Regions from separate parts of the Nonomuraea sp. NPDC050691 genome, predicted to be linked through region 2. Evidence: predicted binding sites of a transcription regulator. Region 2 holds the regulator's gene; the other holds the start of a gene.

Region 1 (7,716 bases), on a different contig from region 2:
GTCGATCGCCCGCCATCTCGGCGTGTCGGTCCGCACCGTGCGCGCCCGGTTCGCCGACGCGATGACCCGGCTCGGCGCCCAGTCGCGCTTCCACGCGGGCGTCGAGGCCGCGCGGCGCGGATGGCTCGACCAACCCGCTGACCACCACTGACCACCACTGACCACCACGGCGGCCGCATCGGTCATATGGTGGGAAGGTGCTGGAAGACGTCCCCCGCGACCCGTTCGCGGACGATCCGAATGACCCGTCCGCCGAGATGGGCGAGCTCGACGACGCCGAGCCGCTCACGGCCGCCGAGCGCGACGAGGCCATCACGGACCTCGCCGACGTGGAGGTGTTCCGCTCCCTGCTGGAGCCCCAGGGGGTGCTCGGCCTCGTGCTCGACTGCCCCGAGTGCGGCGAGCAGCACTTCTTCGACTGGGATCTGCTGCGCGGCAACCTCCGCCAGATGATCGAGAAGGGCCGGCCGCAGGTGCACGAGCCCGCCTTCCACCCCGACCCGGCCGACTACGTCACGTGGGAGTACGCCCGGGGTTACGTCGACGGCGTCATCGACACCGAGGAACGCCGCTGACCCACCGGCGCCGCCCCGCCCTCGCCGGCGCCCGCCTCACCCGTACGCGCGTGGACGCCGTCGGCCCACGGACGCGCGTAGCGGTCGTCGTCGCGGCGGACGTCGGCCCGCAGGGCGGCGAGCAGCCGCGCGGCGGGATCGTCATGAGGGGGCGGCTCCCCGCGGCCGAGGGCGTCGAGCAGCGCGTCGCTCTCGTCCTCCGGAGCCGGTCCGGCTCCGGTCCGCTCCTGCGTCAAGCCGACTCCAGCTCGGCCATCTGCCTCAACCTCGCGAGCGCCCGGTGCTGGGCGACCCGGACCGCACCTGCTGACATGCCCAGTACATTACCGGTCTCCTCAGCGGACAACCCAGACACCACGCGCAACAGCAGCAACTCCCGCTGATTCTCGGGCAACCGGGCGAGCAGCCTGCGGGCGTGCTCGACCTCGATGTAGCGGACCACGGTCTCCTCGGGCCCCGGTCCGTCGTCGGGCCCGTCGGGCAGGTCCTGCGTCGGCACGGCCGAGCGCACGGAGCTGCGCAACGCGTCGGCCACCTTGTGCGAGGCGATGCCGAACACGAAAGAGGCGAACGGACGGCCCATGTCGCGGTAGCGCGGAAGCGCGGACAACACCGCGATGCACACCTCCTGGGCCACGTCATCGGCAATGTGATATTGCCCTGAAACCCTGCCCAACCTGGCGCGACAATAGCGCACCACCATCGGACGCAACTCGCCGAGCAGGGATTCGATCGCACCGCGATCTCCCTGTACGGCGAGGCTGGTCAGTTCCCTAAGGTCGGAGTCATCCGTCCGTGCCGGAAGTCTCGACGCGAGCCTTACCCCAATTTTGGCGTCGGCGACGCTTCCCTCGCTCACGATAGGCATGATGCCCGCCCTGATCGGGCCTGTCGTCATCGCGAACGGCTACGGATTGGTCACATTGAAGAGACGGCGACTGCCCGTAATCGAATGACGACAGAAAGGCTTTAGTAGTGGAGGAATATTTCACCCCATAACACGAAATGCGCGGTATTCGCCAGCGACGCAGCTCAGGCCGAGGGACAACGCGCGGAGAACGCGGGGACAGCGCACGGAGAACGCCTCGCGTCAACCCACCTCACCACGGGTCAACCCGAAGTCAACACGATCGGGCAAGACGACGCTTTGCCACCACTTCTGGTTTACCCGGATAAGTCACTATTTCATATCTCAGATTGTATGCGGCGTTGTATCCATTGGTACCACGTCACATCCCATCAGCTCGCCCCTATCCGAACACTTCATCCAGATACGTGCAGGATCACGCCAGAAGCCGTGGCGCGCCCTCGCCCGCACAGGTCCGGGCACGCGAACGGCCCGCCCCCGCAAGCGGGGACGGGCCGTTCGTGAGCCGTCAGGTGCTCAGTGGCCGTGACCGTGGCCGTGGCCCTGGCCGGCGGCCGCAGCCTCCTCCTCGGGCTTGTCCACGACGAGCGCCTCGGTCGTGAGCAGCATGCCCGCGATCGAAGCGGCGTTCTGGACGGCCGAGCGGGTGACCTTGACCGGGTCGATGACGCCCTGCGCGATCAGGTCGCCGTACTCGCCGGTCGCGGCGTTGAGGCCGTGGCCGACCTCCAGCTCGGAGACCTTGTGGGTGACCACGTAGCCCTCGAGACCGGCGTTCTCGGCGATCCAGCGGGCCGGCTCGACCAGCGCGCGGCGGACGACGCCGACGCCGGTGGCCTCGTCGCCCGACAGACCGAGGTCGCCGAGCTCCTTGGAGACGTGGATCAGGGCCGAGCCACCGCCGGAGACGATGCCCTCCTCGATCGCGGCGCGCGTCGCGGAGATGGCGTCCTCGAGACGGTGCTTCTTCTCCTTGAGCTCCACCTCGGTGGCCGCGCCGACGCGCAGCACGCAGACGCCGCCCGCGAGCTTGGCGAGGCGCTCCTGCAGCTTCTCGCGGTCCCAGTCGGAGTCGGACTGCTCGATGGCGAGCTTGATCTCCTTGACGCGGTCCTCGATGGCCTGCTGGTCACCGGCGCCGTCCACGATGGTCGTGGCGTCCTTGGTGACGACGACGCGGCGCGCCTGGCCGAGCACCTCGAGACCGACGTTCTCCAGCTTGAGGCCGACCTCCTCGCTGACGACCTGGCCGCCGGTGAGGATGGCCATGTCCTGCAGCATCGCCTTGCGGCGGTCGCCGAAGCCCGGCGCCTTGACGGCGACGGAGGTGAACGTGCCACGGATCTTGTTGGTGACCAGGACGGCCAGGGCCTCGCCCTCGACGTCCTCGGCGACCACGAGCAGCGGCTTCTTGGTCTGGGCGATCTTCTCGAGCAGCGGCAGGAAGTCGGCGATCGAGGAGATCTTGCCCTGCGTGAGCAGGATGTAGGCGTCCTCGAGGACGGACTCCATGCGCTCGGGGTCGGTGACCATGTAGGCCGACAGGTAGCCCTTGTCGAACTGGAGGCCCTCGGTGAACTCGAGCTCCATGCCCATGGCGTTGGACTCTTCGACCGTGAGGACGCCGTCCTTGCCGACCTTGTCGAACGCCTCGGCGATCAGCTCGCCGATCTTGGCGTCCTGGGCGGAGATCGTCGCGACGTTGGCGATCTCCTTCTTGTCCTCGACCGGGCGGGCGCTGGCGAGCAGCTTGTCGCTGATCTCCTTGGCCGCCTTGTCGATGCCGCGCTTGAGCGACAGCGGCGAGGCGCCGGCCGCCACGTTGCGCAGGCCCTCGCGGACCATGGCCTGGGCCAGGACCGTCGCGGTGGTGGTGCCGTCGCCCGCGATGTCGTTGGTCTTGGTGGCCACTTCCTTGGCGAGCTGGGCGCCGAGGTTCTCGTAGCGCTCCTCCAGCTCGATCTCACGAGCGATGGTGACACCGTCGTTCGTGATCGTCGGAGCACCGAACTTCTTGTCGATGACGACGTTGCGGCCACGCGGGCCGAGGGTGACCTTGACGGCGTCCGCGAGGGCGTTCACGCCACGCTCAAGAGCGCGGCGGGCGTCCTCGTTGAACTCCAGGATCTTCGCCATATTGCTGAGAGTCCTCTCCTAGTGTCGAAGGCCCCGGCCGCCGACGGCGCCCGGGGCCCGACACCACCGGCTTACTTCTCGATGATCGCGAGAACGTCGCGGGCGGAGAGCACGAGGTACTCCTCGCCGCCGTACTTGACCTCGGTGCCGCCGTACTTGCTGTAGAGGACGACGTCGCCCTCACTGACGTCGAGCGGGATCCGCTTCTCGCCGTCCTCGTCCCAGTTGCCCGGGCCCACCGCGAGGACCTTGCCCTCCTGCGGCTTCTCCTTGGCGGTGTCCGGGATTACCAGGCCGGAAGCGGTGGTCTGCTCAGCCTCAAGCGGCTGCACCACGATGCGGTCGCCGAGCGGCTTAACGGGAACCTTGGTGGCGGTCGTCACGATCGGACCTCCCCTTCAGATTTGAATGATCTAGAAGAGGCGACCAGCGGGGCCTGCCGTCGCGGGTGCCAGACCTGCCTCGTCGCACGTTGGCACTCTCAAGGGGAGAGTGCCAACAGGAAACATATGCAAGAGGGGCTTGACAGTCAACACGAACACGTTTGCTGAGAGCGATACCTCGTCCTCCCAGGTCCCGGCGGGGGCCCGGAACGGGCCCGCCGGGCGGGGCGCTAACGTCGTACGGCGTGGACCTGGACGCCTTCACCGAGTTGCTCACCCCGCGCGGGCAGCGCGCGCTCGCGGAGGCGGTCGAGCACCGGGACGCCGACCCCGTGGCGGCCGCGACGAGCCTGCGCCGCACCTACGACGCCGCGCTCTCCTCGGCGGCGCTCACGCAGGCACGGCTGCGGGAACGGGCGCGCGCCAAGTTCGGTGCGGACGCCGAGCTGATGTACTTCACGCCGCACGGCCTGGAGCAGGCCACCCGCGCCGAGGTCGCCGCCCACCGCGCCACCCGGCTGCTGAGCCTGTGGCGAAGCTCTCACCACGCCGGGGCGGGCGACGGACCCCGGGTGGCGGACGTGTGCTGCGGCTCCGGCGGCGACCTGCTGGCGCTGGCCCGGGCCGGCTGCCTCGTGGACGCCGTCGACACCGACCCGCTGACCGTGGCCGTGGCCAGGGCCAACGCCGAGGCGCTCGGGGTGGCCGAGCGGGTCACGGTACGCGTGGCCGACGCCGCGTCGGTGTCGCCCGAGGACTACGACGTCCTGTTCGCCGACCCGGCCCGGCGCACCTCCAGGGGCCGCACGTTCGACCCCATGGCCTACTCCCCGCCGTGGCCGGTCGTGCTCGACCTGCTCGCCCGCGCCCCGCGGGCCTGTGTCAAGGTCGCCCCGGGCATCCCGTACGAGTTCATCCCGGAGGGCGCCGAGGCCGAGTGGGTCTCGTACAAGGGCGAGGTCAAGGAGGCGTCCCTGTGGGCGCCGCCGCGCGCCGCGCGGAAGACCGGACTCGTCCGGCTGGCCACGCTGCTGCCGGGCGGGCACGTCCTGCGCGACGCCGGCGCCGTCGCCCCCACCGGGCCGCTGGGCCGCCACGTCTACGAGCCCGACGGCGCCGCGATCCGCGCCCACCTCGTCGGCGAGGTGGCCGAGCTGGTCGGCGGCCGCCTGCCCGACCCCATGATCGCCTACATCACCGGCGACGATCCGGTCGACACCCCCTGGGCGGCCCGGTACGAGGTGGAGGAGGCGCTGCCGTTCTCGCTCAAGCGTCTGCGCGCCGCGCTCCGCGACCGGAAAATAGGAAATGTCACTATTAAAAAGCGGGCCTCGGCTGTCGATATCGAACGCCTTCGGAGCGATCTCCGACTTTCGGGCACCGAATCCGCCGTGGTCATTCTGACCCGGATCATGGACAAGCCCTCCGCCCTGATCTGCCGCCCGGGCTCACCTGCGTAAATGGCAAATCGGGGCGTTCCCCCGGCAACCACGATATTTTCCCGCACCACTGACGCGGCTTGATCGAGAGGCTAAGGTGGGCGGGCGGGAGTTCTCCCCCCTGTTGCGGTTTACCGCGTTCTCCTTCTTCCATCTGCAAACCGGACCTATCCACCGCTGCGCGATGAACCGTCGGCGAGTGAAGGAGCTTTCGGTGGATCATTCCAACCACACCGCCCTCCTGCAGACAGGCGGCCACAGCAAGGTCCCGGAGAGGATGCGCGAGCTGCTGGCGCGCGCCGCGCAGGACCACGTGTACGAGCAGCGCACGCAGGGGGCCGTCCTCGACGAGATCCGCCAGCGGCTCGAGGGCATGGAGTGGCTGCTGCGCGAGGTGCGCGAGCGGGAGCTCGGGGGGTTGAGCGGCACGCTGGAGACGGTGAGCGGGCGCCTTGACGACATGGCGGCCAAGCCGCCCATGTGGGCCGAGGGCCTCGCCCAGCACGTCGAGGCGGTGCGCGACCACGTGGACGCCGTCGGCTCGCAGGTGGGCTCCGTGGACGCCCGGGTGGAGTCGGTCCACCAGCGCGTCGCTCCCGTGGTCGAGCTGCCGAACATCTGGGACGACCTGACCACCATCGGCGGCGGTGTCGAGGAGACGCTGAAACGGCTGCAGGCGGTCCTGGACGGCGGCGAGGGCATCGCCAAGCGGCTGGGCGAGTTCTCGGCCGTCATGGCCCAGCTGGGCTCCAGCATGGAGGCCGCGGCGAGCCGCTTCACCCGGCTCGACAGGTCACTCGCCGAGCTGACGGCGCGCACGGACCGCGTCGAGAGCCTGGTGGCCGACCTGTCGAACGGGCTGTCCGCGGGGCTGTCGAGCGGCCTGGACGACCGGCTGACCGCCGCCGCCGACCAGGTCGGCGCCCGGGCCGCCGCGGTCGGCGAGCAGGTCAACGCGCACGTGGACGCCGTCGCCGAGCGGCTGACCGCGCACGTGGACGTCCTCACGGGCCAGGTGAGCGCCGTGACCGACCGGCTCACGACCGCCGAGCAGCGGCTGGCGGCGCGACTGGAGGAGTCGCGGCAGGAGCTGGCCGCGAGCCTGGAGGAGACGCAGCAGCAGGTCGCGGTCCGGCTGGAGGAGACCCAGCAGCAGGTCGGCGTGCGGCTCGACGAGCTCGACGCGCGCATGGAGGGGGTCGACGGCCGCCTGGCCGGGGTCGACTCCCGGCTGGGAGGCGTGGACAAGCGGATCGTCTCGATGGACGGTCAGCTCGGCGCCCTGGACGGCCGGGTGGACGGCCGCTTCACCACGCTCGACGGCCGCCTGACCACGCTCGACGAGCGGGTGGCCGGCGTCGGCCAGCACCTCGGCGAGGCCGCGACCCGCAACGAGGCCCGCTTCAACCACCTCGACAACGGCCTGGAGTCGCTGGACGAGCGGCTGAGCGAGGTCGAGGAGCACCTGACGACCCGCTTCGACGCCGTCGACAGCACGGTGACGGGCCGCTTCACGACCGTCGACACGAAGCTGGCCGCCGGGTTCGACGGGGTCACGAGCCGCCTCGACCGCAGCGACAGCGCCATGGCGGCGCACTTCGCGACGGTCGACGCCAACCTGTCGGCCCGCTTCGACACGATGGACGGGCTCGCCGGCCGCCTCGACGCCGTCGACACCGGGCTGGCGGCGAGGTTCGACCAGGTGGGCACCAGCATCCAGAGCGGCATGCAGGCCCGCTTCGACGGCGTGGAGCGGCACCTGACCGACCTCGCCACCCGCGCCGAGCAGGCGGGCGAGCAACTGGAGACGGTGGACGACCACCTGGAGGCGGTCAACCAGCGGGTGAGCCAGCTCCCGGTGACGCTCGGGATCGGCGAGCGGATCGAGGAGGCGATCGCCGCCCGGGCCGCCGAGGAGGCCGAGCGTCTCGCGGCCACCGCGGGCGCGCTCACGGAGCTGGTCCAGGCACGGCCCGACCGCGACGAGCTGACGCGCACCGCGACGGACCTCACCAAGCGCCTCGGCTCCCTCGAGGAGACCATGCTCGCGCTCGCCGAGGCGCTCCTCCGCCCCACGCGGCCGAAGGATTGACCCCTTGGTACGGCACAGCCGACGTCACGCGCACGCGCCGACGTCGGCCGGCCTCTGTCATGGCCGGTCGTGAGGGCTCACGGGGTGCTCGCCGTGACGACGCGCGCTCTTGGCCGTCCACCTGGCCACCCCCCTGACCCTCGCCGGACACGCGAAAGGCGACCGGCCCGAGAAGCGATCCGGGCCCGCGCGCCTCGCCTCTCAGACGTGGACCGTGGTGATC
Region 2 (7,716 bases):
ACAGCCCGATCAGGAAGATCGACAGGATCCCGGCCACCACGTAACCGATGAACATCGTGATCTGGAAGTTCAGGGCCTCGGCCGCCTGGTCCCTGACGTAGGGAGCCTCGTCCTTCTTCATCAGGTAGATGATCAGCGGGCCGACCCAGGAGACCAGCAGTCCCAGCAGGTGGGAGAGCATCGCCATCGTGGTGTCGTCCGTGCCGGGACGGGGGCCGTACACGCCGGGCCGGTGCGGCGGGCGCTGGTACGCGCCGGGGTGGCCGGGGCCGGGCTGCTGGTATCCCTGGCTGCCCGGGTAGCCGGGCGCGCTCGGCTGCTGGTGGCCGTAGCCGTGCTGCTGGTAGCCGGGCTGTTGGTAACCGGGTCCGGGCTGGTGACCGGGCGGCGGGGGCGGCTGCTGGCCGTAACCGTAGCCCTGGCCGCCGGACTGCGGCCCCGCGCCGTACCCGGGTCCCGGCTGCGGGCCCGGCCCGTACGGCGTCCCCGGCTGCGGGCCCGACCCGTGCGCAACACCAGGCTGGGGCCCTGACCCGTACGCAGGACCGGCCTGAGGGCCCGGCCCGTAGGCAGGCCCGCCCGCCCCGTACCCCGGCTCGGGCTGGGCGCCGGAGCCGTACTCGGGCGCGGCCTGCGGGCCCGTGCCGTGACCCGCCCCATGCTCGGGATCCGGGCGGGGGACGCGCCGGGTGGCGTCGTCGTCGGGCTGGTGGTTCGGCGGGTCCTGACTCATCGTGCCTCCGTGACAAAGTCGATCAGTTCTTCCACCCGGCCGAGCAGCTCGGGCTCCAGGTCCGCGAACGAGGAGACGGAGCCCAGGATGCGCCGCCAGGCCTCGGCCGGCTCCACGCGCCAGCCCAGGGCGGCGATCACGCCCTCCTTCCACGGCACCCCGCGCGGCACCTCCGGCCAGGCGGCGATGCGCAGCGCGGACGGCTTGACCGCCTGCCAGATGTCGACGAACGGGTGCCCCACCACGAGCACGTCCGGCGAGGTCACCTGGGCGGCGATGCGGCTCTCCTTGGACCCGGGCACCAGGTGGTCCACCAGCACACCCAGCCGGCGTCCCGGCTCGGGGCCGAACTCGGCGACGATCGCGGGCAGGTCGTCCACGCCCTCCAGGTACTCGACCACCACCCCCTCCACGCGAAGGTCGTGGCCCCAGATCTTCTCGACGAGGGCGGCGTCGTGGACTCCCTCGACGTAGATGCGGCTCTCCTTGGCGACCTTGGCGCGCAGCCCCTCCACCGCGATCGACCCGGACGCGCTGCGCCTCGGCCCGCGCGGCGCCGTGGCCGGCCGCACCAGCGTCACGATCTTGCCCTCCAGCAGGAACGCGGCGGGCGCCAGCGGGAACAGCCGCCGCTTGCCGAAGCGGTCCTCCAGCGTGACGGCCTCCTTGTCGCAGCCCACGACCGCGCCGCAGAAGCCGCTCTCGGCGTCCTCCACGACGAGGTCGAGTTCGGCGGGCACCTTCGGGATCGTGCCCTTGCCCGGCCGCCGCCAGTTTCCCGCGAGAACATCACCGTCGTACACACGGGGACCGTAGCAAATCACCCGCCCGCCGCGACGGCCTTGCGATCCACCCGCCCCGAGTCGTCGCACAAGGCTCATCCATCCGCCCGCGTCGTCGTGCGAGGCTCATCCACCCGCTTGCCCGCGTGGTCGTGCGAGGCTCATCCGCCCGCGGCGAGGCGCTTGCGGTGGCCGCCGCGCCGTACCAGGACGACGACCGTGACGACGATCGCCAGCAGGATGCCGAGACCGGGCAGCAGCACCAGCGCCGCCACGCCCCCCGCGAGCCCGCCGGTGTCCACGGACGGGCCCACCGCGAAGCGCGCGCCCACGGACTGCAGCGTGCCGCACTTGAGCACGTAGCCGCCCTCCTTGGACACGTTCAGGGCGAGGATGGCCTGCCACCGGGTCGAGCCCTGGGTGACCGTCATGGTGCCGGGCATCTTGGCCAGCAGCCCCTTGCCGTCGCCGCCGGTGACCGAGCAGGTGTATTCGACGGGCGTGGCGCTGGCCAGGTACACGACCGGGTCGTCGGCGGGGTCCACGGTCACGGAGACGATCTCGCCCGCTGCGAACGTCTTCGTCGGCAGCGCGCTGCTCACCGTGCCCGTCACGCCGTTGGCGAACAGCGCCACCCCGGCCACCACGCACACCAGCGCCACTCCCCACGCCGCCCACACCCACCACAGCGGGGGCCGCAGCAGCTTGGGGCTGACCCACGGCGTGGACAGGGGGCCGCCGCCGTACGGGCCGGCCGCGCCGAAGGGCTGCCCCGCGTACGGTGCCTGCCCACCCGGTCCGGGGTACGGCCCCTGCGGACCCGACGGCGGTCCGTAGTACGGCCCCTGAGCGCCGGACGGAGGACCGTAAGGGCCCTGCGGACCCGAGACCGGGCCCGGGGGCGGGCCGTACGGTCCCTGCTCGCCTGAAGGCGCCCCGTAGGGGCCCTGCGGGGGAGGCGCCTGCGGGTAGGGGGCGTGCGCACCCGTCGAAGGTCCCGGCCCGTAGGGCGGCGGCGGGTAGGCTCGCTGCTCACCCGACGGCCCGCCGTGGGGCGGAGGCGGGTACGGGGCCTGCTGCGGCGTGCCGTGGGGGCCCGTCTGGTACGGCTGCCGCCCGTACGGCGGCGGAGCCTGACCGCCCTGCGGCGGGCCGTGCGGGGGAGGAGCGGGCTGACCGGGGTACGGGCCGGATCCGGGCGCCGGGCCGGGCGGCTCGGACCCTGGCGGCTGGGACGGGGAATCGTCGGTCATGTCGGCCAGTGTGATCCCTAAGGCCGGGCCCGCGCCAGCAGCAGGATGGTCAGGTGTTATCGCACCTTGTGGGTGAGAGCCGTACACTTGGCACTCGGGAACACAGAGTGCTAGACGGTCGTTCCCGCGAGGCAGAGGCAGGAGGTGAGCACGTGCTCGACGATCGTAAGCTGGCGGTGCTCCGCGCCATTGTCGAAGACTACGTGTCCACCAACGAACCGGTGGGCTCCAAGGCGCTGGCGGAGCGCCACAATCTCAAGGTCTCCCCCGCCACGGTCCGCAACGACATGGCCGCGCTGGAGGAGGAGGGCTACATCACCCAGCCGCACACCAGCGCGGGCCGCGTGCCGACCGACAAGGGCTACCGGCTGTTCGTCGACCGGTTGTCCCAGGTCAAGCCGCTGTCCGCGGCGGAGCGGCGGGCGATCGAGACGTTCCTGGCCGGGGCGGTCGACCTCGACGACGTGGTCACCCGCACCGTCCGGCTGCTCGCGCAGCTCACCCGGCAGGTGGCGGTCGTGCAGTACCCGACGCTGACCCGCTCGACGGTCCGGCACGTCGAGATCGTGCCGCTGACCGAGCGGCGGGTCATGCTGGTCCTCATCACCAACACCGGCCGCGTCGAGCAGCGGGTCGTCGAGCTGCCCGAGGTCGTGGAGGACACCCGCATCGCGCACCTGCGGGCCGTGCTCAACGCCTCACTCGACGGCTGCGGCCTGAGCGCCGTGCCCGAGCTGGTCGCCGACCTTCCCGAGCGGCTGCCCGCCGAGGACCGGCCGGCCGTGGCCACGATCCTGTCGGTGCTGCTCGAGACCCTCGTCGAACGCCACGACGAGAAGATCGTCTTCGCCGGGGCGGCCAATCTCGCCGGCGCCGACTTCACCACCGGCCTGCGCGCCGTGCTGGAGGCCCTGGAGGAGCAGGTCGTGCTCATGCGGCTGCTCGGCGAGACGTCCGGCGACACCCCGTCCGCGCTCACCGTGCGCATCGGCTCGGAAAACCCCTATCTCCACGGCACGTCCATCGTCGCGACCGGATACGGTTCTGGCGACAACCAACTGGCACGCCTCGGCGTGCTGGGTCCCACGAGGATGGACTACCCCGTGACGATGGGCGCCGTACGCGCGGTGGCACGCTACGTCAGCCAGATCCTGGCTGCATCATAAGAGGTCGATAAGTGGCAAACAGCGACTACTACGCCACCCTCGGGGTGCGCCGTGACGCCAGTCAGGACGAGATCAAGAAGGCCTACCGCAGGCTGGCCCGGGAGCTCCACCCTGACGTGAACCCCGACCCTGAGACCCAGGAGCGGTTCAAGGAGATCACGCAGGCCTACGAGGTGCTGTCCGACGCGAACAAGCGCCAGATGTACGACCTCGGCGCCGACCCGTTCGGTGGCGCCGCGGCGGGCGCGGGGGCCGGCGGTTTCGGCGCGGGCTTCCCGTTCAGCGACATCATGGACGCGTTCTTCGGCTCGGCCGGCGGCTCCCGCGGTCCCCGCTCGCGCGCCCGCAGGGGCCGCAACGCGACCATCCGCGTCGAGCTCGACCTGCGCGAGACCGCGTTCGGCACCACCCGTGAGCTGGTCGTCGACACGGCCGTGCTGTGTGAGGTCTGCCAGGGCGCCGGCGCCGCGCCCGGCACCCACCCCGACACCTGCGACATGTGCAACGGCCGCGGCGAGATCTCCCAGGTCACCCGGTCGTTCCTGGGCCAGGTCATGACCTCCCGGCCGTGTCCCCAGTGCGGCGGCTTCGGGTCGATCATCCGCCACCCCTGCCAGGAGTGCTCCGGCGACGGCCGCGTGCGCACCCGCCGTACGATCAAGGTGCGCATCCCGGCGGGAGTCGAGGACGGCACCCACATCCAGCTCGCCGGCGAGGGCGAGGTCGGCCCCGGCGGCGGCCCGCCCGGCGACCTGTTCCTGGAGATCGTCGAGCGCCCGCACGAGATCTTCGAGCGGCGCGGCGACGACCTGCACTGCACGGTGCAGATCCCGATGACGGCCGCGGCGCTCGGCACCGTGCTCACCGTGGAGACGCTCGACGGCGCCGAGGAGATCGACGTGCGGCCGGGCACCCAGTCGGGGCAGGTCATCACGATGTACGGCCGGGGCGTGCAGCGGCTCAACGAGAGCGGCCGGGGCGACCTGCTGATCCACGTCAACGTCGAGACGCCGTTGCGGCTCGACCCGGCGCAGGAGGAGCTGCTGCGCGAGCTGGCCAAGCTGCGCGGCGAGGAGCGGCCTCCGGGCAAGTTCGCGCCGGGCCAGCAGGGTTTTTTCTCACGGCTGCGCGACGCGTTCAACGGGAGATGAGGGCGCCGCGCGGGAGAGACGGGCGGACGTGAGCGTTCCCGTCTTCCTGTCCGACGCCCTGGGCGGGTCCGAGCTGGTGCTCGACGGCCCCGAGGGGCGCCACGCCGCGGCCGTGCGTCGGCTGCGCGCCGGTGAGCGGGTGGACCTGACCGACGGCGCCGGCGCGGTCGCCGAGTGCGTGGTGCGCGAGGCGCTGAAGGACTCCCTGCGGCTCGACGTGGTCGGACGGTACGACGTGCCGGCCCCCCGGCCCCGGATCGTGGCCGTGCAGGGCCTGCCGAAGGGCGACCGGGGCGAGCTCGCCGTCGAGATGATGACCGAGGCGGGCGTCGACGTGATCGTCCCGTGGGCGGCCTCGCGCAGCATCACGCAGTGGAAGGGCGACCGGGCGGCCAAGGCGCTGGCCCGCTGGCGCTCCACGGCTCGCGAGGCGGGCAAGCAGGCCCGCCGCTTCCACCTGCCCGAGGTGACCGAGCCGGCTTCCACGGCCCAGGTGGAGAAGCTGCTGCGCGACGCGGCCCTGGCCCTGGTGCTCCACGAGGACGCCGCCGAGCCGCTGTCGCGCCTGGAGGTCCCGGCCGACGGCGACGTCGTCATGGTCGTGGGCCCGGAGGGCGGGGTCGCGGAGGAGGAGGTGGCCCGGTTCAGGGCGGCCGGCGCCGTGCCGGTGCTGCTCGGGCCGACGGTGCTGCGCACCTCGACGGCCGGGGTCGCGGCGGCCTCGGTCCTCATGGCCCGCACCGGCCGCTGGTGACGCCCGGAGCCGGCCCGAGGCTGGTCGCTCCTGAAACCCTGCGAGACGCCTGACGCGTGCTGACGTCCGGCGCGTCTACTGCGGGGAGAGCGGGCTCGTGTCCGTGATCGTGGTGACGACCTGGGTGGGCTGCGTCGGCTGCGGCGGCTCGTCGGTCGGGCAGTCCTCGGCGGGGCACGCCACGGTCGTCGGCGTCGTCGTGTCCGTCACCGTGGCGGACGGGGTGGGCGTCGGGGACGGCGTCACGCCGGGGCAGTCGTCGCCTCGCGCGGCCTGCTCGTCCGCCGTCGAGGGGCACGGGGTGGGGGAGGGTGTCCTGCGCGTCGGCTTGCTGGTGGAGCGCGCGGTCTCGGGGATGTGCCGGGGCGGCCGGGTCGTCGGGTCGGGCACCACCACGACCTCGCGCGGCTCGCTCCGCTGCGGCGGCTCGGGCGACACGGCCCGGGTGGTGGAGGAGCCGTCGGGCGGCGTGGAGGTGCTGCGCACGTCCTGCACGGTCTCGCGCAGCACCTGGTGGCGCAGCTCCGGGATCACCATGACGATCGTGCCCGCCACCAGCACGGCGCTGGCCGCGGCGGCGCCCGCGCGCCACCAGAACAGGTTGCGGACGCCGCGCCGCTCGATGCGGGCCCGGATGATCTCCAGTCCGTCCGGCGAGGGCACGGCCGTGTCCGCCTCCGCGCGCAGCACTCGGCGTAGTACGTCGCCGTACTCGTCGGGGGGCTGGGTCATGACATCTTCTCCAGGACGGAACGCAAAGCGGCCATGCCACGTGCGGTGTGGCTCTTGACCGCTCCCTTGCTGATGCCCATGGCGTGGGCTATCTCAGCCTCGGACAGGTCACCGTAGTAGCGAAGGACGAGCGCCTCTCTCTGACGTGCCGGCAGGGCCCGCAGCGCCTCGATCACGGCCGAGCGTTCGAGCTCGCCGATCGCGCCGTTCTCGGCGCTCGGGGCGTCGGGCAGACCCTTGGGAGCATACTTCTCGACGACCGCGCGATGACGCAGCACGGATCGGGAACGGTTGACGACGGATTGACGCAGGTAGGCGAGTGCCTTGTCGGGGTCGCGCAGTCTGCGCCAGGCGCCGTGGATGGCGACGAACGCGTCCTGCACGACCTCCTCGGCGGTCGCCATGTCGCGTACCAGCAACACAGCGAGACGCACCAATGACCGAAAGTGCGCGCTGTACAGCGCGGTCACGGCCATGTCGGCGTCCCACCCGACCGGCACCGCCCCTAACGACCTGTCGGCCAGAAGGGTCTCGGTGGTCACCTCATGAGGACGCGCGGCCTTCCGAGAGGGTTTACGTTCCTTAGGCGGCATTACCCAGTCGTGTCCTCGCCAGGTGGCCGTGCCCGACCCCGATATGTCCTGTTGTGCTTGCAGTCTCGCACACCCACCCTAACCGCGAGGATCTTCCCTTGCACGGCGCCTGCGGTCACCGATTCGCAACGGGCTCGGGGAGTTGGGAACGTTCCAGGTGAGGCGCCGGCGGCACGGCGCGGTGATCGCCGTGCGGGGGCGTTCCGTCTCGGTAGGCTGGGCGGGTGACCGACTGCCTCTTCTGCAAGATCGTCGCCAAGGAGATCCCGGCCGAGGTCGTCCTGGAGACCGACCGGGCGCTCGCGTTCCGCGACATCAACCCGCAGGCCCCGACCCACGTGCTGGTCATCCCCAAGGAGCACCACGCCGACGCGGCGGCGCTGGCCGCGGCCGACGACGGGCTGGCCGACGACGTCCTCAAGGCCGCCCACGCCGTGGCCGTCCAGGAGGGCGTGGCCGACACCGGCTACCGCGTGGTCTTCAACACCGGGCCCGGCGCGGGCCAGACGGTCTTCCACGTCCACGCGCACCTGCTCGGGGGCCGTGGCCTGA

What was found. The regulator HrcA, encoded in region 2, represses chaperone genes, less so after heat shock. The targets are predictions, from matches to a motif close to TTGGCACTCTCNNNNNGAGAGTGCCAA.
Region 1: groES (co-chaperone GroES) is a predicted target of HrcA. The motif match lies at 4,052-4,078, and genes of this name have one in related genera.

Annotation. Positions count from the first base shown of each region.
Region 1 covers NZ_JBFAIA010000013.1:54,985-62,700, reverse strand. Annotated here, with positions in the region: gene AB0H81_RS08380 (LuxR C-terminal-related transcriptional regulator) at 1-151, shown strand, start outside; gene AB0H81_RS08375 (DUF5319 domain-containing protein) at 198-575, shown strand; gene AB0H81_RS08370 (hypothetical protein) at 536-811, opposite strand; gene AB0H81_RS08365 (sigma-70 family RNA polymerase sigma factor) at 808-1,443, opposite strand; gene groL (chaperonin GroEL) at 1,960-3,579, opposite strand; gene groES (co-chaperone GroES) at 3,651-3,965, opposite strand; gene AB0H81_RS08350 (methyltransferase domain-containing protein) at 4,208-5,422, shown strand; gene AB0H81_RS08345 (hypothetical protein) at 5,616-7,493, shown strand; gene tsaD (tRNA (adenosine(37)-N6)-threonylcarbamoyltransferase complex transferase subunit TsaD) at 7,695-7,716, opposite strand, start outside.
Region 2 covers NZ_JBFAIA010000138.1:14,422-22,137, reverse strand. Annotated here, with positions in the region: gene AB0H81_RS33435 (DUF4870 domain-containing protein) at 1-733, opposite strand, end outside; gene AB0H81_RS33430 (DUF3097 domain-containing protein) at 730-1,536, opposite strand; gene AB0H81_RS33425 (hypothetical protein) at 1,677-2,768, opposite strand; gene hrcA (heat-inducible transcriptional repressor HrcA) at 2,921-3,934, shown strand; gene dnaJ (molecular chaperone DnaJ) at 3,946-5,085, shown strand; gene AB0H81_RS33410 (16S rRNA (uracil(1498)-N(3))-methyltransferase) at 5,114-5,839, shown strand; gene AB0H81_RS33405 (hypothetical protein) at 5,915-6,571, opposite strand; gene AB0H81_RS33400 (SigE family RNA polymerase sigma factor) at 6,568-7,047, opposite strand; gene AB0H81_RS33395 (histidine triad nucleotide-binding protein) at 7,389-7,716, shown strand, end outside.